3 regions of the Dyadobacter ginsengisoli DSM 21015 genome follow, and region 3 is predicted to be linked to each of the others. Evidence: riboswitches for the same ligand, from Rfam matches in the RefSeq annotation. Region 3 holds a riboswitch; each other region holds the start of a gene.

The links. Region 3 has a riboswitch for cobalamin ahead of BP71_RS22385 (TonB-dependent receptor). Riboswitches for the same ligand answer to the same signal wherever they lie in the genome.
Region 1: linked by a shared signal. The riboswitch ahead of BP71_RS31530 (TonB-dependent receptor plug domain-containing protein) and the one ahead of BP71_RS22385 (TonB-dependent receptor) in region 3 are both predicted to bind cobalamin.
Region 2: linked by a shared signal. The riboswitch ahead of metE (5-methyltetrahydropteroyltriglutamate--homocysteine S-methyltransferase) and the one ahead of BP71_RS22385 (TonB-dependent receptor) in region 3 are both predicted to bind cobalamin.

The regions. Positions count from the first base shown of each region.
Region 1 is NZ_JCANTY010000010.1:139,080-146,936, reverse strand. It holds gene prfA (peptide chain release factor 1) at 1-972, shown strand, start outside; gene BP71_RS31540 (thioredoxin family protein) at 976-1,536, opposite strand; gene BP71_RS31535 (DMT family transporter) at 1,710-2,651, opposite strand; cobalamin riboswitch at 2,693-2,893, shown strand; gene BP71_RS31530 (TonB-dependent receptor plug domain-containing protein) at 2,985-4,865, shown strand; gene BP71_RS31525 (YncE family protein) at 4,876-5,955, shown strand; gene BP71_RS31520 (thioredoxin family protein) at 5,994-6,617, opposite strand; gene BP71_RS31515 (TlpA family protein disulfide reductase) at 6,630-7,106, opposite strand; gene BP71_RS31510 (tetratricopeptide repeat protein) at 7,231-7,857, opposite strand, start outside.
Region 2 is NZ_JCANTY010000004.1:575,676-583,532, reverse strand. It holds gene BP71_RS17500 (6-phosphogluconolactonase) at 147-878, shown strand; cobalamin riboswitch at 1,048-1,283, shown strand; gene BP71_RS17495 (hypothetical protein) at 1,289-1,459, opposite strand; gene metE (5-methyltetrahydropteroyltriglutamate--homocysteine S-methyltransferase) at 1,493-3,814, shown strand; gene BP71_RS17485 (acyl-CoA thioesterase) at 3,888-4,271, shown strand; gene BP71_RS17480 (hypothetical protein) at 4,381-5,424, shown strand; gene BP71_RS17475 (carbamoyltransferase family protein) at 5,661-7,526, shown strand; gene BP71_RS17470 (SGNH/GDSL hydrolase family protein) at 7,549-7,857, shown strand, end outside.
Region 3 is NZ_JCANTY010000006.1:129,831-137,687, reverse strand. It holds gene BP71_RS22390 (PepSY domain-containing protein) at 1-111, opposite strand, end outside; gene BP71_RS22385 (TonB-dependent receptor) at 178-2,352, opposite strand; cobalamin riboswitch at 2,516-2,749, opposite strand; gene BP71_RS22380 (winged helix-turn-helix domain-containing protein) at 2,850-3,194, shown strand; gene BP71_RS22375 (TonB-dependent receptor plug domain-containing protein) at 3,275-5,263, shown strand; gene BP71_RS22370 (cytochrome-c peroxidase) at 5,267-6,394, shown strand; gene BP71_RS22365 (molybdopterin-dependent oxidoreductase) at 6,396-6,908, shown strand; gene BP71_RS22360 (alkaline phosphatase family protein) at 6,942-7,857, opposite strand, start outside.

The DNA.
Region 1 (7,857 bases), on a different contig from region 3:
AGCAAAGAATACAAAGATCTCGGCAAGATTGTAGAGCAATATGTGATTTACCAAAAATTGCAAAAGGACATAGCCGGGACCAAGGAACTTATAGCTACTGAAAAAGACGAGGATCTGAGAGAAATGGCCAAGGAGGAACTCGATGAGCTGGTGCCACGCCTGGACGAACTTGAACAGACGATCAAAGAACTCCTGATCCCCAAAGATCCTAACGACAGCCGTAACATCATCCTCGAAATCCGCGGCGGCACCGGTGGCGACGAGGCGGCCATCTTTGCGGGAGACCTTTTCAGGATGTACCAGCGCTTCTTCGAGAAAATGGGGTGGCGCTCGTCCGTCATGGACTATACCGAGGGAACCAACGGCGGCTACAAGGAGATCATCTGCAAGGTCGAGGGAGAAGATGTATATGGCAAAATGAAGTTCGAATCGGGTGTACACCGCGTGCAACGCGTTCCGCAGACCGAGTCTCAGGGCCGGATCCACACTTCTGCCGCCTCCGTTGCGGTACTGCCCGAAGCCGAAGAAGTGGATGTACAAATCAACATGAACGACGTTCGCGTGGATACATTCCAATCGTCAGGCGCGGGTGGACAGTCGGTTAATACAACCTATTCGGCGGTCCGTCTTACCCACATCCCATCCGGACTTGTGGTGAGCTGCCAGGATGAGCGTTCGCAGTTGAAAAACAAAGACCGGGCATTGAGCGTCCTTCGTTCGAGGCTATACGAGATCGAGTTGAAAAAACACAATGATGCGATCAGTTCTCAACGTAAATCCATGGTAGGAAGCGGAGACCGTTCTGACAAGATCCGGACATATAACTACCCGCAAAGCCGCATTACAGACCATCGCATAGGTTACACGGTTTACAACCTTCCCGCCGTAATGGAAGGCGACATCGCCGAGCTGATCGAGAAACTACGCATCGCGGAAAATGCGGAGAGAATGCAGGAGGGTGAAACTGTATAAATATTATTTCGCCGGGTACAACTCGCCATAGGTCTTGGCCTTATAGCTCTCGAAATCCTGCTTTTTGTGATAATCTTCTCCGAAAAAGGTGATGATCTGATGGAATTCCTTCGCTTTCAGATATCCGGGAAGCGGCTGAATCATGTTGAATTTATCGTCCAGGAAAACAGTGGTAGGATAACTCGGTTGGTTGTTGGTAAGCGCCAATGCGATTTCGTTGATGCCGCGACCTCCCTGGGCCAGGTATTTGAATTTCTTGTCGCCAAGTGTGATCGCCTCTTTCTGTTCTGCGTCCAGCTTTACAGCATAATATTTCTTGTTAATATAGTCGACCACCGCTTTGTCCTTGAAAGTTTCACGGTCCATTACCTTGCACCAGCCGCACCAGTCGGTGTAAACGTCGATCACCACCTTGCGGGGCTCCTTTTGAATTTTGGCAAAGGCTTCCTCGATGGTGAGCCATTGGATCCCTTCTGCGGGTTTACTGGCTTTATCCGCTTTGAAACCTGCCAGGATTATCAGCATCAGCGGAAATATCAAAAGCGATGACAGGAATCGTTTCATGGTATTTTTGATTTCTTTTTGTTTAAACAAACCTCCCACACAAATCGTTACCCGGCATCTCAAATGCTATTCAATAATCAGCAAGCCAGGAAAGCTGTCCCAATTTTACGCATTTTTTGACGAAACAAAACACAGGAGATTGATATCAATGCCTTTGCCTCAAACGTGCGGCTTTAAGCGCTTTTACTTTTGGCAAAAGAAACGAGTATTCCTCCGGCAATGATGAGAAACATCCCCGCGAGCATGGAAACAGAAGGGATCGCTTCACCCATCAGAAATCCGATCAGGACGGAAAACAGGATATTGGAATAACCGATCGCAGCGACACGACCGGCTTTGTCATAGGTAAACGATTGTGTCAGCATCCTTTGCCCAAGCAACGCGGTCAGTCCCAGCGCCAGAAAACCCAGCCATTGAAACACGTTCTCCGGCCATTTGAATGTTCCGATCAGAAAATCCAAGTGCGCTATCGGATAATAGGTGCCCACCAGCATCGAAAGGATGGGCATCACGATCCCGCTCAGCATAAAGGAAAGAATGATCGCGCGTGTGTCATACACGACTCCCAATTGCCTGATCGACAAATAGGATATGGCCGTCAGCAATGCGTTGCCGAGTCCCAGCGCATTATCCCGGAAAGAGCTCGACAGATCGGGGCGAAACACAAAAAGGATGCCGGTAAATCCGACGAAGATCGCCATCCATTCCTTCGAATTCAACGTCTCTCCGATCAGAAGCCAGGAAAACAATGCGAGGAAAATCGGATAGGTATACTGGTAAGTAGAAGCCCGTCCCAGGCCAAGGGTTTGAATAGCGTAAAAAAGCATGTAAAGCGACAATGTGCCGACCACGCCCCGGAAAATAAGCAGTCCCAGCTTCCCGCCTTCCTGGCGCAATGGCCGCCTCCGGATGCTGCTGATCACAAAAACAACGCCGACTATGTTCCTGAAAAAAACGAGTTGTACCGTATGGAAATCCTTACCAAGCCATTTGGAGATAGCCGAAGTAAGCGAGAAGAAAAACGCAGCCCCGAGCATGAGGTAGATGCCTTTATAAGACGAAGTCGCAGGAAAATTTTCAGTAGTAGCCGCCAACGGGATCAGAATTTGCCGCAAAGATAGCGCTTATCACAAACAACCAAAAGTCATTGAAAATGCCTAACTTTGCGCCGCTTGGTGCCATAAACCACTTCTAATCAGCGGTTAGGCTTAATAGGGAATTCCGTGAGAACCGGAAACTGTCCCCGCAACTGTAAGTCAGCAATAAACGGACCGATCTTCATGCCACTGTTTCCGAACGGGAAGGCCCCGGATCCCAATGATGAGCCAGGAGACCTGCCAGAGCGTTTGATCTGATGTTTTCGGAGGAAAAACCAAAGATCACCGCCAATCCATTGCTTTGCTGGGGTGACTGCCGACCGGAAATTTTTTATCTTTTTGATACTTTGGGTGAGCTCAGCCTTACCGGCGCGTCTCTATGCCCAAAGCGACTCCATCGACCTGGATCCGGTTGTTATCAAAGGTTTTGTTCCTCAGAAGTTTATGAGTGGCCTTAAAATCCAAACCATGGATTCCGCATCTCTCGCCCAGTTCCGTTTTCAGAACATCGGTGACGCATTATCAGCCTACACGCCGATTGCATTCAAAAACTACGGACCTGCCCAACTGAGTACCGCCTCCTTTCGCGGCACATCTGCCAATCACACTGCCGTGCTGTGGAACGGACTGAATATTAATGCGCCTACGCTCGGGCAAACCGATTTTTCCACCATTCCGGTTGTTGGTTTTGACCGATTGTCTGTCCAGTACGGCGCCTCCGCCAGCATTATAGGCACCGATGCCGTGGGAGGCAGCATTTTGCTGGACAGCAAGCCGTCCGCCGGACGCTTTGGCATTAGCCTTGGGAGGCAGCAAGAAAGTTTCCGAAATCATCAGAGCCAGGCTAATGTCCGGTACACCCTACCGTTGACAGGCCAATGGACGATTTCGGGCAAGACCGTTGTGTACAGCGGACGCATGAACAATGACTACCCTTACGAAACAAGGAGCAATTACGCGGTACTGCTGACAGAAACTGCTCAAAAAGGTATTGTACAGGACCTGTTTCTGCAATCCCCGAGCGATCAGGAGATTTCGGCACACGTCTGGCTCACCAGCAACAAACTTATACTGACGCCGACTGATGAAGCGGGCCGAGAAATGACGCTCACCGAGGCGTATCGTACCATGTTGCGTTATCGGATCAAGACGTTCACCATCCGCACCGCGTGGGTACGCGATATTATTGACTATGCAAAAGGAGACCTCTCCCGCCCCGACCACTCGGTTACAGACAAGCTGGCTACCCGGGTTGAAAAAGATTTCACATTGAATATGGGTCGCTCACTCCATCCAATATCGCTCAAAACCGGTGCTGAATGGACGCATTTCCGTTCGGAAGTGCCCGGCTATGCCCACACTCCGGTAACTGAAAACCGCACCGATTTTTTTGTTCTGAGCCGCTGGCAGGTCATCGACCGCCTGACCTTTTCTGCTAATTTCCGGCAGGCTTTGGTCACCGGCTACAATCCGCCATTCACGCCTTCACTGGGGGCTGAATACAATTTGATAAGAAACGATCGGCATCGCGTAATCATAAAAGGCTCCCTCGGGCGCAGCTACCGGACTCCCACCCTGAATGAACGTTACTGGAAAGATCTCGGGAACCCGGATATTAAACCCGAAAGCGGCTGGAACAAAGAGCTGGGCGTTGAGCACACTTTCAAACCGGAACCGGGAAATGCCTTACGCATTTCACTGACAGCCTATCACAATCGTATCAAAGACTGGACGTATTGGAATCCTTCGAGGAAATACCGGGTCGAAAACCTGCAACAGGTACTCGCCCGCGGTATCGAGCTGCAACTAGGTTACGTCTGCCGGACGGGGGCAACCAGGTTAGGATGGGACGCCGGCTACGCATTCAATAAGAGCTCTCAGGAAAAGGCTTATGACAATTATTCGCAGGATATAATAGGAAAGCAGCTTGTCTTTGTCCCCCTTCACAGCACCAATATGAATGCATTTGCCCTGTATAAATCGACGAAAATCACCGGTCAGTTCCAGGCTGTTGGCAAACGTTTCACAACTTTCGATAACTCACAATCCTTCGACGGATACGGGTTGATCAACATTCTGGCCGAAACCGCCATCTCCTGGAAGCCTTTCAAGGCGCACATTCAGGGGCAGGTGCGGAATGTCACGAATGCTTTTTATCTGAATGTGCGTAACAACGCGATGCCGGGAAGAAGTTTTGCATTAAGTTTAACCTTTAGTTACGATTCTCAATAAATCAATGAAAATGAAAAAACAGTTAGCCAGTTCATTAGCAGTAGCCCTTTCTACGCTCGCGGTATGGTCGTGTAACCAAAGTGATCCTGCACCGAAGGGTGACTACGTAAGTGGCGTTTTTGTAATGAATGAAGGTAATTTTTCACAAAATAACGGGGCTATTTCATACTTCCCGCGTGAACGGAGCACAGCTGACGCGGATATTTTCGCAGCTGCAAACGGTACTGCATTAAAAGGCGGTGTACAGGATTACGTGGCATCAAATGGAAAAGGAATAATTCTGGTCGACAATTCTGCAACGGGACAAGACAAAGTGGAATTTGTAGACAGTTATACTTTCAAAAGCGAGGGTACCATTGGCGCACCAGATATCGAAAACCCGCGAGAAGTGGTCATTGTCAATAATAAGGCCTATGTATCGTGCTGGGGAACCAACGCAGACTTGAAATATAAGACGGGATATGTTGCAGTCGTCGATCTGGACAGTAAGAAGGTTACGAAAAAAATCAACATTGCTGACGGACCGGAGAACCTCGCCTATCACAATGGAAAGTTATTTGTTGGAACAACGCCATGGGGCCAGGGGACAAAACTCGCCGTCATCAACACTACATCTGACCTGGCTGGCGATCCTATCTCATTTGAAGGAGCCACCAATCCGATAGGTATAGATGTAAACGGCAAACTTTGGGTTCAGGCTGGCGGGAAGGTAGCGCGCATTAATACGGAAAGCTCGACCGTGGAAGCTACGTTAAGCATTGCCACCGGCGGTTTCAAGACGCCGGGTAACTTTGCATTCAGTGCCGACCTTAAATCGATATTCTTTGTGCTCTCGTGGTATGACGATAAAAATCAGGAACATGGCGCCACCTATAAATTCGCCATTACCGACTCTCAAATCGCAATGAACACCCCATTGATTCCGCGCGTTTTCAGCGGATTGTCAGTCGACCCGTCACAAGGGTTATTGTATGCGGGTGTCACCCCTTCGTACGCTCAGGCTGGTTATGCAGTACGCTACCGGGCAGACGGCAGCCTGGTCGACTCGCTAAAAGTAGGTGTTGCCCCAACAGGGTTTTTCTTCCAGTAACGAGAATGCCCCGGGCAACCCCGGGGCATTCCTGCTTGTTAAGCATTCTTCCATTTGATGCCACATCCGATCGCCCTCGCAGAGGGTGTCGTTACAGCTGTCTTACCTTCCAACAGCTCATTCACTGCATTTTCCACGTATTTTTGACTGGCCGCAGCGGGATCACCCTGGTTATTATCGATGGCACCGATGTAAGCGACCTTAAACTTTCCTCCAACTTTTCTAACGACGAACATATGCGGTGTATTGGTTGCGCCAAAGGCCCGCGTTACTGTCTGGCTCTCGTCCGCAAGGTATGGAAATCCGTATTTCTTTGACTTGGCGCGCTGTTGCATCGCAGCGAAAGAATCCCCGGGAGACGCAGTGACATCATTAGGCTGGATAGCGACAACCGGGTAGCCTTTTGCCGCATATTGATCGTTCAGCGCAATGATCCGGTCCTCATATGCCTTCGCTATCGGACAAGTATTGCAGGTGAATGCAATAATGTAGCCTTTCACTTCCTGCCGATCCGCCAGTGATACCATTTTACCATCAACTCCTTTCAGACTGAAATCCTTAACCTCATCACCGATTTTGTAGCCGTTAGTCACAAAAGCAGCTCCCTGAATGCAAAACGCCAGTAGCAGCGCAAAAAACGATGCGGATTGTCTCTTTTTCATAAGGATCAGAGTTTATAATTGATTGATAATAGTTTGCAGCTCTCCCTCTTTCACGGGTTTTCCGATAAATTTCCTAACCTCTCTTTTCGCGTTCAAAATCAACGTCATGGGCAATGCGCCAGACCATTCGGGTACCAGCTTATCGACCCAGCTATTCAGGTCCGGCTCATCGAGTAATACGACCTTTGACTTTATTTTCCGCTGCTTCACGAATGGCTTGACTTTTGTCTCCAGTGTTTTGATATCATCCATACTTACAAGCAGCACCCGCAGCTTTTGTTGGGTTTTATTCAATCCTTCAAAATAGGGTAGCTCCTTGACACAAGGCCCGCACCACGTTGCCCAGAAGTTGATCACATTCAAGGTGTCATCCTGCGTGGTTAATATCCGGTGCAAGTCGCCGAATTTGATCACTTTCACTGACTGCGCATGAACCAATCTGCAAAAGCAAGAAAGTATGATCGTTAAATACCAGACGTACCGTTTCATGTGCCCAGATTTCCAAAAAAATTATACCAGCGAGAAAGACAAGCCGATGATTATGAACAATATAAATAAAACAAAAAAGTCTCCTTTTGGGAGACTTTCATATGCCTGGCACCGTGCCACGTTATTACTTGAAAAATCCTTGCGGATCGGGCATTTTGGCCTTTAACAGTTCCACAAAATCCAGGTTCAATTGGTTGAAATCCAACGTACGCCCTTTATGCAAATGCTCCCATGACTTGTCGAGCTCATTGAGATTATAATGCAGCAAAGCGAGGTTGTACTGCCCCAATGCATAGGAAGAATCGATCGAAACCGCATGTTTCAGCAATGCACTTGCTTCATCCAGTTCTTCTTTACGGCTGGTGATCGCATATAATTTAAGTTCAACCGTCGACAAATCCACGAGCAACGGGACATTGTCGCCTTGCAGGCTCACGCCTTTGGTCAACATCCTTTTGGCATCCACCCAGTTTTCACGCTGGTAAGAAACTACACCCAACCCCCAGTAGGCTTCTACATTCTTATCGTTCAATAACTGGGCGAGGTTGAAACGGTAGCAGGCTGTGTCAAGCGAACCTTCCTGCAAATACTCCCAGGCACGGGTAGCAAAAAAACTGCTGGCCTCGGCTCGGGTGGAAAACGATTTATCGCATTCACTCAGGAACTTAATCTCTTCATCGATCTGCTCCGAGGTTTTGCTCACTTCTCCGAATAGTGGGAGAATGCGTCTTTCCTTTAATTCAAGGGGCTT
Region 2 (7,857 bases), on a different contig from region 3:
GAATGATAATGTAATTGAACAATGCGTACTAAGCGGTAAAGTTAGGGGCGGACTTGCAGTTTTTGGTGTTTTTTAAGGACAAATGTTTAAGGACGGGAAAAGAATGTTTAGATTGGTGAGACCTGATCCCGAATACCGCCTTTATTATGACTCCTAAAATCAGTATCTACCCGGATTATACTACGATGAGCTTTGCGGCTGCGGAACGTGTAATCGCTTTGTTGATCAACAAGCCTCGCGCGGTCGTATGTTTCCCATCGGGAAGTACGCCCAAAGGGATGTTCCAAGCGCTGGTGGCGGCACACCATAACGGCCGGGTTGATTTTTCACAATGCACATTTATCGGACTCGACGAGTGGATAGGAATGGGAGCAGGCGACGACGGGAGTTGCCGGGACCTGCTGGACAGGGATTTTTTGAAACCGATTGGCCTTCGCGACAGTCAAATCATATTTTTTAATGGAAGGGCGTTGAACCCGCAGGATGAATGCGATCGTGTTAATAAGGCTCTGGCCAGTCTGGGTGGTCTCGATCTGATCGTGCTGGGTGTGGGGATGAACGGACATCTTGCGTTGAATGAACCGGGTACCTCCTGGGATACTTATGCCCATATTTCGGAGTTGGAAACCATTACCAAAGAAGTAGGACAAAAGTATTTTCATCAGCCAACTGAACTTACGAAGGGATTGACGGTGGGCATCAAACATATTCTGGAAGCCAAAGCCGCGATCCTGCTCGCTTCCGGGAGGCCCAAAGCGGCAATCATTCAACGGGCAATGGCATTCCCCGTTTCCAGAGATTTTCCTGCTACGGTATTGCAAAACCATTTGAATGCGGAATTTATCCTCGACGGGGACGCAGCTGCCCCGGTTTCATAGCTGGTCACGAAATCGGGATATCAAAATCACTTTTGAGGGGGCTGTTTCGATTCAAAAACAGATATTTTATCCTGCCAAAACATTAATTTCTCTTCGCGTCACTTAATTCAATAGCCCATTTCCGGGCCAATCTCCATTCCTTTTAAATTTGAGCTGTTCTTTGTGAACACCCGTCAATCGGGATGATGGTTTTGCTTTTGGATCCCTCAGCCAAAATACAGCAAAAGAAAAAAGGAACCGTGTGCAAATCACGGGCAGTCGTGCTACTGTAAGTATCTGCATCACATGGATGCGGTTTTTTACCCTCGTGACCCATTGCAGTCAGGCTTTCAGGAAAGCCGAAACAGCGAGAAGGGCGGTAAAAATGATATAAGCCAGGAGACTTGCCGTCATCCTCAATGACTATTCTCTCACGATCGGGGAATGGCCAAGTATTGATTTACCACATATTTAACCCCGAAGCCGCGCTCCTGGATATATTCAGGGAGGCATGTCTGCACATTTTCTGCGGCCAGGGCGGTGAACGGGAGCGTATGATGTACCGGGGCAGCGATGTCGCCGGGATGGGTGGGTGTTTTCACAGGGTTTTTTCAAACTCTTTAAACACAAAAATTATGTTGTCACACAACCTCGGCTATCCGCGTGTGGGGAGCCATCGTGAACTCAAAAAGGCCAATGAGCAATTCTGGGCCGGAACTATCGATCGGGATGCGTTGCAAAAGGTAGCCCAGCAGATCCGTCACCAGAACTGGGATACCCAGCAGCGTGCGGGTATTGAGCTGATCCCATCGAACGATTTCTCCCTTTACGACCACGTTTTGGATATGTCCCTCATGGTAGGAGCGATTCCCCGGCGTTATCACCAGCTGCTCGACGGCAAATCGAACAAAGAACTTGAACTGTATTTTGCCATGGCGAGGGGATACCAGAAGAACGGCCTGGATATCAAGGCAATGGAAATGACCAAATGGTTTGATACCAATTACCATTACCTGGTACCGGAGTTTGTGAAAGATCAAAAATTCAGGCGGTACTCCGACAAAGCACTTATCGAATTCGAGGATGCATTGCATAAAGGAATTCTCACAAAGCCGGTTTTTCTGGGCCCGGTCACTTATTTGTTGTTAGGGAAGGAAAAAGAAGAGGGGTTTGAGAAAATCGATTTGCTGGACAACCTTTTACCGGTTTATCTATCTGTTTTAAAAGAATTGGCCGCGCGTGGGGCCAAATGGGTGCAACTGGACGAGCCGGCATTAGTACTCGATCTGTCGGAGAAGCATAGGCTTGCATTTGAGCGTGCTTACCAGCAGATCCGTGAAGAATTACCCTCCCTACAAATATTGGTTACGACCTATTTCGGGGCATTGGAGGACAATGCGGACGTGACTGTGAGCTTACCCGTGGATGCATTGCATATCGATATCACCAGGGGGCTGGAAAGCCTGGATGTGATGCTGAACAACGCGTCGTTCATCGGTTCTTCCAAAAAACTGTCTCTGGGAGTAGTGGATGGGCGTAATATCTGGAAAAATGATTTCGGGCCATCACTGGAGCTGATCAGAAAGGCTGTGAATGTGCTCGGAGAAAGCCGGGTGATGATCGCACCATCCTGCTCTTTGTTGCATAGCCCGTTCGATCTGGATCTCGAAAAAAACGAGCAGGTGCTGACACCCGAGATTAAAAACTGGATGGCATTTGCGAAACAAAAATTGAATGAAGTGGCAACTCTGGCGAGGCTTTCCGGAACGGAATGGCAATTGGATCGGGCATTTGTGGTTAATCAGCAAGCTATTGACAGTCGCCGTACCTCTGCATTGATCCATAAACCGCAAGTAAAGCAGCGCGTTGCAGCTATTCATGAAAAAGACTTTGAGCGGTCGAATGGTTTTGCGGTACGCCAGAGTATTCAGCTTGAAAAATTAAAATTACCGCTATTCCCCTCGACTACGATCGGCTCATTTCCGCAAACGGACGAGGTGCGGCAACTCCGCGCGCAGTTGAAAAAAGGCGCCTTGTCAATAGACGAATACGAGGCACGCATCCGGGAGGAGATAGTAGACTCTCTGCGCTGGCAGGAACGGCTGGGTATAGATGTGCTGGTGCACGGCGAATTTGAACGCAACGACATGGTCGAGTACTTCGGAGAGCGTTTGTCGGGATTTGTTTTTACTCAGAATGGTTGGGTACAGAGCTATGGCAGCCGTTGCGTAAAGCCGCCGGTGATATATGGTGACGTAGAGCGGCCTGAAGCGATGACGGTGAAATGGTCGTCGTTTGCGCAAGCTAATTCCGAAAAACTGGTGAAAGGAATGCTGACAGGTCCCGTCACTATTCTTCAATGGTCGTTTGTGCGGGATGATCAGCCAAAGAAAGATACAGCTTTCCAGATCGCATTGGCTATCCGCGACGAAGTAGTAGACCTCGAGAAAGCTGGTATCCGTGTGATCCAGATCGACGAGCCGGCAATTCGTGAGGGACTTCCCTTGCGTAAGCACGCATGGAATACCTATCTGCGATGGGCCGTGGACGCCTTCCGCCTGAGCGCGGCAGGTGTCGCGGACCAGACGCAGATCCACACGCACATGTGCTACGCGGAGTTTAATGACATTATCGATTCTATCGCTGCCCTGGACGCCGACGTGATCACGATCGAAACCTCGCGTTCGCAAATGGAGCTCCTCGACGCGTTCGCTGCATTCAACTATCCCAATGAAATAGGACCGGGCGTATACGACATCCATTCCCCGAGAGTACCCACCGTGGAGGAAATGGTTCTGCTCCTGGAAAAGGCATTAAAGGTCATCCCTGCCCGCAATTTGTGGGTAAATCCCGACTGCGGGCTTAAAACCCGGAAATGGCCGGAAACGGAGGCCGCTTTGCGGAATATGATTTCTGCGGCTAACTTGCTGCGCGAATCGGTGGAAGTTGCCGGATAGCAATTGGGTGTGGTCGCAGATGGCCACACCCAACTTATTATTATTCCAGTTCTCATCACTATTTTCTAAGGTTTTGACAGTAGCAGAAAAAATTACCGCTTCGGAAACCCGCGTTTTTAAAACCGTATTTCCCAATAACACCAACCACTACGACACCCTCTTCGGGGGAACCGCATTATCGATGATGGACGAGGTAGCATTTATTGCCGCAACGCGCTTTTCGAGATTACGCTGCGTAACCGTTTCATCCGACCGCATTGATTTTACGCATCCAATCCCAGCCGGGACCATTATTGAGCTCGTGGGGCGCGTTGAAACCGTTGGTAATACCAGTATGAAGGTCAGGGTAGATATTTTTGTAGAGAAGATGTATGAAGAGAGCCGGGAGAAGGCGGTGACGGGGATTTTTACTTTCGTGGCGCTTGACGAAAATCACAAACCTACAAGGATCATATAAGCAGTGCCCGAAGGGTAATTTTATCAGCCGGTTATTCATCAGAAAACAAAAAAAATGAGCAGAAGGTGATATTGAAGGGACTGTTCCATCTGTATCGGCATCCTGCTTCATGAAATCACGCTCTTTTATCTTCTCAGGTATCTTTGTTCTTTTCCTTTATATCGTGTCAGAGATTCTGCTTCGCCTGGGATTGCTGTTCTTCGGTTATCCATTCTTTCGGCCATCCGACTACCTTTATTCCGGGTTTTACGCTAACATGAAGGAAGTCAGTTCCAATGAGATTCGACGGGGAGGTGAAGTTAAAAATGTGCTTATCCTGGGCGGTTCAGTGGTAAGTACGGCTTGGACACATATGGAAAGCAGGCTGGACACGATTTTGCAAAAGCATTATGGAAAAAGAGCACGGTACGCTTTTTATAATGTGGCGGATGCTGGTCATACTTCCAGGGACAATGCGTTGAAATACAGTTTGCTAGGAGAGAAGCGCTTTGACCTCGTACTTTACTATGAAGCGATCAACGAAAACAGGGCTAACAATGTTCCGGCGCAAGACTTTCGCCAGGATTATTCACACATGCGCTGGTATCACGATATCTACCTTCTGCAATCTCATCCGGAGATTAACATTACAGTAATACCTTATGTGCTCGACAAGGTGATGGGTAACGTTAAAGACCGCCTGGAACATCGCGTCTACATTAGCCATGGGGAGGTCGACCCGCAGTTCGCGCAATATGGTTCGGATATCAAGACAGAAGAACCCTATCGCCGAAATTTGGAGGAGATTATAACCATTGCCAAAAAGCGGGGTGACAAGCTTTTGCTGGTGAGCTATGCATCCTTTTTTCCCGAAAACGTTTTGCTGACCGGTGAGGAAAAGGATATGCAGCATTTTGCGGGATGCAACAGATTTGTTGCTACGCCTGTCGTGATGTGGGGCAGGCCGGAGAATGTCAAAAAAGGTATAGCCATACATAACCAGGTTTTAAAGGGGCTGGTTAACAAGCACAACACGTTATTTCTTGACATGGAGCGTCGGATGCCGAGAGACCCGGAACTGTTTTGCGATGTCTGCCATTTGAGCGGGCCTGGGGCACAACGCCTTGCACATGAGATTACCGAATTTATCGTACGGCATAAATTACTGGAATAAGGCTCACGTTTCCTGGAAGTGATTCAGAATTAGTTATTTAGGGTAGTTGAATTTAGGCCCTGTGTTAACATTTCATTATTCCTGGCTGACATTTGACTGATTTCGAGCCGTTTGATAACAAATCTAAGGTGCTCGGTAGCGGGGTTCGATTGCAGGGTTGCCCAAAATGCTTAACTTGCACGCCTTTTGAACAGTGTAGGTCGAAAAGCTATACATATTTATATAAATACGCTTTAATGAAAATTTTAGGTATCTCGGCTTTCTATCATGATTCGGCCGCGGCTCTCATCGACAACGGAGAAATAGTTGCGGCAGCCCAGGAAGAGCGCTTCACCCGCAAAAAACACGATCCCGGTTTTCCCTCTAATGCAGTGAAATTTTGTCTGGAATACGGCGGACTTTCTCTAAACGAGCTCGACGCGATTGTTTTCTATGACAAACCGCTCCTTAAGTTTGAAAGATTGCTTGAAACCTACTACGCTTTTGCCCCAAGGGGTGTAAGATCCTTCCTGACGGCCATGCCGGTCTGGATCAAGGAAAAGATGTTTCTCAAAAGATTGATTAACGAGGAACTCGAAAAGCTGGGTTACGATAAAAAGAAGAAAAAGGTGAAAATGCTCTTCCCGGAGCACCACCTGTCACACGCAGCGAGTGCATTCTATCCTTCTCCTTTTGAGAAATCCGCAATTCTGACCATCGATGGTGTGGGTGAATGGGCCACGGCTTCGATCTGCCTGGGTGAAGGAAAAGATATCAGTATTTTAAAAGAACTTCGTTTCCCGCATTCGCTGGGACTCCTTTATTCGGCATTCACCTACTTCCTGGGCTTCAGGGTGAATTCGGGAGAATACAAACTCATGGGTCTCGCGCCGTACGGAGACCCCACTTCGCCCGACATCAAGCGTTACGAGGAGATTATTCTGAAAGATCTCATCGATCTGAAGGAAGATGGATCGGTGTGGCTTGATCAGGATTATTTCGATTATGCAACGGGCCTGAAAATGGTGAACGAGCATAAATGGGAGGCTCTGTTCGGCTTTAAAACCAGAAGACCGGAGGATGCCCTGGAAGCTGTTCATTGTAACCTGGGACTTGCAATCCAAAATATTACGGAAGAGGCGGTGGTGAGAATGGCGAAAGAAGCTAAACGCCTTACCGGTGCCGATTACCTATGCATGGCAGGTGGGGTTGCATTGAATTGCGTTTCGAACGGGAAATTGCAGAAAGCCAATATATTCAAAGATATTTTCATTCAGCCCGCAGCAGGTGATGCCGGCGGTGCATTGGGTGCCGCTCAAGCCGCATACCATATCTTTTTCGGACAAGAGAGAAACATTACCTGGAAGGCGGACGCGATGCGCGGATCCTACCTGGGACCCACTTTCTCGGATCTGGACGTTGCGTTGACTGCCAAAAAATACAAAGCAGTTTATACGCACTTCGAAAATTTCAAAGACCTTACACAGGAGGCTGCACAGTTGTTATCAGAAGGAAATGTAGTAGGCTGGGTACAGGGAAGGATGGAATTTGGCCCACGTGCGCTGGGTGGCAGGAGTATTCTGGGCGATCCAAGAAATGCCGAAATGCAGAAAAAGCTCAATCTGAAAATCAAATACCGTGAGTCTTTCCGGCCTTTTGCCCCGTCGGTATTGGCGGAAAATTGCTCCGATTATTTCGACTACGACGGTATTTCACCCTATATGCTGCTGGTGCATCCGGTTGCACAAAACCGGAGAAAGCCGGTGCCTGCCGATTATAGTTCGCTGGACCTGCGTGAAAAGCTTTATTTCGAACGTTCGGACCTGCCTTCCATTACCCATATCGACTATTCTGCACGTATCCAGACCGTGCATAAAGAAACTAACCCGCGTTATTACGAACTGATCGATTCTTTCAAAGCATTGACAGGGTACGCCGTAGTCGTCAATACCAGTTTCAATGTACGGGGAGAGCCAATCGTTTGTACTCCTAACGACGCCTACCGTTGCTTCATGCGGACTGAAATGGACTACCTGGTCGTAGGGAACTTTATTTTTGATAAGAAACAGCAGCCGGAGTGGCTGGAAAAAGATAACTGGAAGGAAGAATTCGTTCTGGATTAATCCCCATTGATCATCCAAAGTAATGGCGTCTAAAATTGTTACCAGCATAATCCGGATTTTATTTCTGGGGATATTGTTCGTGTTTCTGTTCTATCCGGACAAATTTCATATCAAATTCGATTATCCCGGCTATCCGCAAAGTGATAGCTGGCATATAAGATTGGCGAAATTCGCTTTCTGGCTTCTGCTGGTCATCGAGATTCTCCGCATATTCTACTATGGCGTTGTAAAGAGCAAAGCGAAAGGACTGCTGGCTAATGTTGTCACGATCTCCGTTCCGCTGATTGTGACGTTGATTTTCCTCGAAATCATATTCATGTACGTTCCGCAG
Region 3 (7,857 bases):
TTTCACGTACATCATGGCGAAACCCGACAGGAACCAGATCACAAACAGCAAACTCAATGCAAAACCCAGGTAGCGATGCAGAAGCAAGGTTAGTTTGATTAGTCTCTTCATTTTTTGTTTGCCACGAAGACCCGAACATTCACAAATGAAAATACCATCCATTCGTGGTATAAAACCCTACAAACTATACTTCAAACTAACCAGAAAATTCCGCGTGGCACCCGGCGAAAACTGGTTCGCGTAAATCGCATTGGCATAGTAGCGTTCATTGAAAAGATTATTGATATTCAATCGCATCCCTATCCGGCCCACCCGGTATCCTACCGCCAGATCAGCCACCGTATAGGCCGGCATCACATAAGTATTTGCGCTGTTTGTAAATGTCTCATCCATGTAATTGACACCTGCCCCAATGCTGGCACCTTTCAAAGCACCCTTTTGTGCCTCATAATTCAGCCACACATTCACCATGTTTTCAGGCGCAAAAGCGACTTGTTTTCCGGCGACTGGATTGATCTCCGGGCCGTCATGAGCCAGGTATTGCGCTTTGGAATAGGTATAACCCGCCGTCAGGTCCAGACCGGGGGCGAGATTTCCATTAATCTCAAACTCAATCCCCTTCGACTCCGCCGAACCGATGCGTTTGTAAATGCCGCCCGGCAACGCTTCCAGCTGATTGTTTTTACGCATGTAGTAGAATGCCAGGTTGGCCGCCCACCGTCCATTCATTTCCAGACGGCTGCCTACTTCTCCCTGATAGCCTGTTTCCGGATCGAACGTCTCGCCATTCGGTGCTACGCGGCGGGCAGGTTTGAAGTAGGTCGAGTATGAGCCGTATACCGACAGTGCTTCCAATGGCTGGTACACCAGCCCGGCGCGATAAGTCAATGCCGATTTTGAGATTTTGGATTCCGCCCCTTTCCCGGTGACGTTCCGGTCAGCATCGATCTGGTCTGTATAGTAAGTGCCGCGAAAAATATCGTACCGCAAGCCTAGAAGACCTTTCAGTTGATCGCTGATCTTGATCCAGTCCTGCACGTAAATGCCGTGTACATTTTCCATTGTCGCACGGTAATAGGTAGCCCTGACATCGATGTAGCCCTGGTTCAGGATCGGGTTACGGACTGAGACCGTTGCATTCTTGCCAGGCCCGAACACATCGCCGTTGTAGGTTTTACGGTCGAGGATGCTCAGCGAATAACCAGCCAGCAACTTGTGCAAAATGCCTTTGGTATCGAAGGCGTAAGTCAGTTCCAGCTGATTTTGCAATGGCTTGGTGAGGTGGTTGAAATAAAACGGAAACGAACGGTTGAGCGAATCGAGCGTAGCATTGAAACTCAGTTCCTCGGTCGAGAAATAATTGATATTATCGTCGTAATACGACAGCTGGTCCGAGATCGTCAAACCCGAGTTGAACTTGTGTACATATTTCAGCTGGTAATCATAGCGGGTATGTTTCAGAAAATCGGCCGGGTCGTTGTAACGCGTGTCGCGATCCATTCCGGGTGCAAGTTTGCCGCCTTCCAGCACCGGCAACCCGGTATCGGTGTCGTAAATATCCTTATTGGCGCCGATCGTCAGGTAAATCAGGTCCCGTTCGGTAGGCGTATATTCCAATGCAAGGTAACCGTTGTTGGTATTGGAGCCGGAATGGCGGTAACCATCGGTATCCGACACCCCGAAATCAACGCGATAGCGCAGTTTGCCGCTGATGGGCCCGCCCGTACCCGCACGGATCCGCCGGGTATTGAAAGTGCCATAAGCCGCCGAGAAGTCTGCTTTAAAGTCGGCACTCGGCCTTTTTCGAGCGATATTGATGATCCCTCCTAATGCCGAATGCCCGAAAAGCACCGAAGCAGGACCTTTAAGCACCTCCACGCTTTCCACATTGGCCAGGTTGGTGCTCGGCGCGCTCGTCGAAATGTTATGCCGCTCATCGCGCACGCCATCGACCATCAATACAAAATTGGAAAAACCACGGATCGTAAAATGCTGGAAACCGCCATAGGTATTGTTCGCCCGAACGCCGGTGGTGTTCTTCATCGCTTCCTGCAAATCATCGATCCCGCGTTGCTCGATCGTACGCGCCGACACTGAGGAGGTCGTCAGCGGCATGTCCCGGACCGGCACATCGATCTTGTTGACGGCAGAAAACGCATTGCGTCCGACGCCGGAGACTGTCACTTCCGACAAATGGTGAGTCCGTTCCACGCTGTCGGACAACGTAGCCGGCTTGGTTTGTGCAAATGCACGGTCATCTGGCGCAGCGGTCAACACGACGGCCGTTAATGCCCATAAAGCGGTTTTCCTTGCGCTGCCATTCCGCGGGCAGCAGGGAGTAAAACTGAACATACTTTTAACTGAGTTGGTTAGAAATGAGTTAAAAGCCCGTCAATCACTTTTCGGATGGCTTTTTCAGAGGGAGGAAGGACGAAAGGGAGGAGGTAATGGGGCACGATTATCCCACAGCATACGCCATATTCCGGTCCTGACTCAGCCTCACCTCGCGAAAGCATCGTCAACATCCAAAAAGGCAGGTCTCCTGACTTGTAACATCTACACCGTCCTTCCCGGGGGAATATAATTTTGAATGATTGAATAATCGTGTCATTCAGTCATTCAAAATTGCCCCAGTGGACTTCTCTTTGGCATAGACTATCCCGTTACTTACAGTTGCGCGACAGTTCGTGATTTGCACACGATTCCCTATTAATTCACTGATTGTGAAACCTTTTTGGTTGGAAAAATAAATTAAAGAACTTGTTTGGGGCGCAAAGTTACGATTTAATGATAGTTTGCGGCGTTGAATGCTGAGATAACACCTACAAACATTTTAAAAAGCTTTTGTCATGGAAAGACACGTCGAAACACGCCTGCGGCATTGGGTATATGTGGATCAGGTCAAATTTTTCGGCCCGGGGCGCTATGAACTGCTGGAACGGATCGGTGAAACCGGTTCCATCGCACAGGCTGCCAAAGACATGGGCTTGTCCTATAAAAAAGCCTGGGCGATGATCGACGCGCTGAACACACTCGGCAAAGACCAGTATGTAGTAACCCAGAAAGGTGGTACCAAAGGTGGCGGTACCGTGCTCACCGAAACCGCGAAGAAGGTCATGAAAGCCTACAAAAGACTGAACGACAAATTGCTGGCTGCACTGGCCGAAGAACCAGAGCTTTTATCACTCGTCTGACGCACCTCGTCAATTTTTTTCCGCACAATACGATGGAGTTTTTATATTTGCGATATGTACGTTCATACATATCGCAAATAATGAGAAAATCTTTTGTACCCTTAGCTCTTATTCTTCATTTCTCCCTATCCTCCATTGCCCAGCAGGCCCACGAAACACCCCACACAACGGACCGTACTTTCCAGCTTGGCGAGGTGCGTGTATCGGGCATCCAAATGGGGGACAGCATTGCTTCCCGCCTTTCCTATGAGACCATTGAAAAATTCAACCGGAACGACCTTTCCAATGCATTGAACATCCTGCCCGGGGTAAGCATCGCCAATGTCGGGCCGAGGAATGAGTCGGTTGTATACGTACGCGGGTTCGACCTGCGCCAGGTGCCTGTGTACATGGATGGCGTACCCGTATATGTGCCATACGATGGTTACGTGGATATGGGGCGTTTCACGACTTTCGACCTCGCGAGTGTGAACGTTTCCAAAGGTTTTACCTCCATCCTCTATGGAGCCAATACCATGGGCGGGGCGGTCAACCTTGTGTCGCGTAAGCCGGTGAGCAAGTTGGAGATCAATGGGCGCGCCGGCGTTTTCAGCGGCGACGGCTATCGCTGGAATGTGAATGCGGGCTCACGGCTGGGCCAATTCTTTTACCAGGTCGGAGCATCACAACTTAAACAAAACACCTACCCTCTTTCCGGCGATTTCAAACCGCGTAAATACCAGCAAACCGACGATCGCGCAAATGCCTACCGCGATGATCTGAAATTCAGTGTCAAAGCTGGTTATACACCTAATGCAACAGATGAGTACGTGATCGGCTACGTCAACCAGCACGGCGAAAAAGGAACACCGCCTTACGTGGGTGATGATTCCAGGATTACTACGCGCTTCTGGAAATGGCCAAAATGGAACAAGCAGAGCCTCTATTTCATCTCCAATACCGCTGTTGGAGAAAAAAACAAGGTCAAAACGAGGCTGTACTACGACACTTTCGTGAATTCGCTGTTCAGCTACGACGATACCACCTACACCGCCCAAACCAAAGGTTACGCATTCCAGAGTTACTACGATGATTACACTCTGGGTGGCAATGCGGAGTTCGAATCGCGGGCCTGGGCGAATAATGTGTTCAAATTCAATGTGCAGTACAAACGTGACGTCCACCGCGAGCACGACCTCGACGAGCCGGTACAATCCTACACCGACAACACGCTCTCTATCGGAATCGAAAACACCTACCAGATCATTCCATCGCTTTCGGTAGTACCCGGCATCAATTTCAACGCACGGAATGCAGGAGAAGCGCAGGAATACAATGCAACCACCAGGGAGCTTACCGATTTTACGGATAGTAAAAACAATGCCGTGAATGCACAGATCGGCCTTTTCTGGGACATCAACGCTCATCACGCCGTGCGCGGGTCCGTAGCGCGCAAGACCCGTTTTGCCACGATCAAGGACCGCTACTCCTATCGCATGGGACAGGCTATCCCGAATCCCGACCTGCACGCCGAAGTCGCGTTGAACTACGACCTCAGCTATTCAGGTAAAGTCGGGGAGAAACTCGCATTACAGGCCAGCCTTTTCCAGAGCAACATCGACGACATCATCCAGCAGGTCGATCATGTGCAGCCGAATAAATTCCAGCTGCAAAATGCCGGCAAAGCGCGCTTTTACGGAGCCGAGGCCGGTTTTGATTACCAGATAATTAACGGACTGAAACTGGGGTCGAACTATTCTTTTATCAAACGCAAGAACAAAACGAACCCGGCGATCCTGTTTACGAATGTACCGGAGCACAAGCTAATTACCTATGCTGATTTCTCATTTCTGAAAGTGTTGAACGTCCTTGCCAGCCTCGAACACAACGGCAGCCGCAACAGTACCAGTTACGGCACCAAAGCCGGCGCCTACACGCTCGTGAATGCGAAAGCTTCGTTGAAATTGTACAAATTCATCTCCGTGGAAGGTGGCATCAACAATATTTTTGACAGGAATTACAGCCTGGTCGAAGGTTTTCCGGAGGCAGGCAGGAATTTCTTTGTGAACCTGGTTTTCAATTATTTCTGATTAATGTCAAGACTTCGGGAGATTAAAGCCATGCATCAAAACAGACCAGGCTGGGCAGCAACCGGCCTGATCGCTTCTTTTTGTTTGTTTTGCAGCCTGATTTCCGCCACCCGGGCTCCCGAGCCCTACGCCTTGAAATACCCGGCTAACTTCGGTTCACGCTTTACCATACCGACGGATAACCCCGTCACAAAAGAAGGTGTATACCTGGGCAGGATGCTGTTTTACGAGAAAAAGCTTTCAGCCAACAACAAGTTATCCTGCGAAAGCTGTCACGAGCAACAACTGGCCTTTACCGATGGGCGGCCTGCAAGCATGGGCGTCGATGGCAGCTTTACGCCACGTAGCTCCATGTCGCTGACGAACCTGCTCTGGGTCCGCAATTTTTTCTGGGACGGGCGTTCGCAAAGCCTGGAAGAGCAGGCCGCGTTCCCGCTCACCGACGCCCACGAAATGGGTCAGCCGCTGCATGTATCCGTGGCAAAACTTAGCCAAACAGCGCACTACCCCGCATTGTTCGAAAGCGCATTCGGCAGCCGCATAATTACCGAAAAGAACATCCTGAAAGCATTGGCGCAGTTTGAAAGAATCCTTATTTCCGCGGATTCGCCATACGACCATTACCTGGCAGGAGCCTATCGGCCTACCGCCTCCGAAGTGCGCGGAATGCAACTTTTCGAGAATGCTCCTAACCCCAAAAAAGGCATCCGCGGAGCTAACTGCGGCCATTGCCACGGCGGTCCGAAAACTTTCAAAGAACTCTTTCATAATAATGGTCTCGACAACATATTTGCTGACGCAGGACGCGAAAAAGTCACCGGCCAGCCGATGGACAGGGGCCGGTTCCGCGTGCCTACCTTACGTAACATCATGCTCACAGCTCCGTACATGCACGACGGCCGTTTCAAAACCATCCGCGAAGTGCTCGATCATTACAGCGACCACATCCGCAACGGCAGTACACTGAGCAGTTTTTTGCAGGATATTTCCAATGAAGAAGGTGGTGAAACGCTTGCATTGCACGAAACCGAAAAAACCGACATCATTGCCTTCCTCGGTATGCTCACCGATTCTGCTTTCGTTACTAGCCCTGCATTTTCAAACCCGCATTCCATTTCAAAAACCGAATAACATGCAAAGAATCACGAAATTACCTTACGATACCATTTGGCTGATCCTGTTGCTGTGCGCTCTTCGCATGACGGCTCTGGGGCAAACCACTGCTACCCTGACCATTTCCGGGGAAGTAACTACGCCGCTCGAACTGAAAGTACAGGACCTGGCCGCAATGAAGCAGGTAAGTGCCAGAGTGAAGGACCGCGACGGAAAGGAACACGAGCTCAAAGGCGTCGCACTGATCGAATTGCTTGAAAAAGCCGGCGTAACGACCGGCCCAAAACTGCGAGGAGAAAATCTGGCAAAATACGCATTGATCACCGCCGCCGACGGTTACGAAGTACTCTATGCCCTGGCCGAACTGGATCCCGAATTCACAGATCAGGTGATCCTGCTGGCGACCGAGAAAGACGGACAGCCATTGCCTGCGGGCGAAGGGCCGTTCCGCATTGTCACACCCAGGGATAAAAAGCCGGCCCGCTGGATCCGAGAAGTGCGATCCATTAAAATTGCATTTGCTAAAAACTGATTTTCAGCGCCAGACAGAAAGGGCTTCGCCGCATTAACGCGCTGGCGTTCTTTCTGTTTTGGCATAATTGAAATAGCGGTAGGCACCTAAAATCGACATTTCAGCAGATAACCTGTACTTACCCCACGGATAAGCTGCCTCCGTTGTCACAACCTGTTTCCGGGAAATGCCGTTCTCCTTTTTTCCCTTTTTCAAGAGCTCGGTCACGGCTCTGCCATCCATTCCAACCGGTTTTGCCAAACCATAAATAGCAAGAACGGTCGGCGCGATATCGACATTCGAAGTAGGTAATTCCGTTGTCTCACCATTCTTAAAATCCGGACCCGCAGCCAGCAAAGCGATATTGATCTCATATGGGCTGGATCCGCCATGCCCGGCCACACCACCCGAAAAATCGGTTCCCGCGTACCCATTTTCATTTTTGCCGTCGTTCCAGTTGGGTGCCACCACAATGTCGCCCGAACGTTTGGGATGGTCGTAGTGGATCGCGTCGAAGGAAAGCGTCCCCTTCACCTGGCCCTGCATATCGCCCTTTTTCTTTGCTTTCGTAAACACAGCGCCCGCCCATTCCTGTTGGTGCAATGCGGCCACGATGTTCCTGATCACATCCACATTATGATTTTTCACATAAATCGCGCCTTCCGCCACTATCACGTCGTCCGATTCCTTGTCTTTCTTAAACCCTTCTTTGATCAGAAAATCCGAAAGTCCGGGCTTGGTGGTGTGTGTTACGAAACCGTGATCGGTAGAAATAATGATGTTGTAACGCTCAGTGAGGCCCTTTGCCTGCAATGCGTCGATAATCCTGCCAAACTGCCCGTCGACATACTGAATGGACTCTACCGCCTGCGATGATCCGATGCCATGCTCGTGCGCGGTGCCGTCGGGATCCGAAAACCAAATTGCGCTCACCAGCGGGCCGTTTTCATCCAGTCCGTATTTCAGCAAC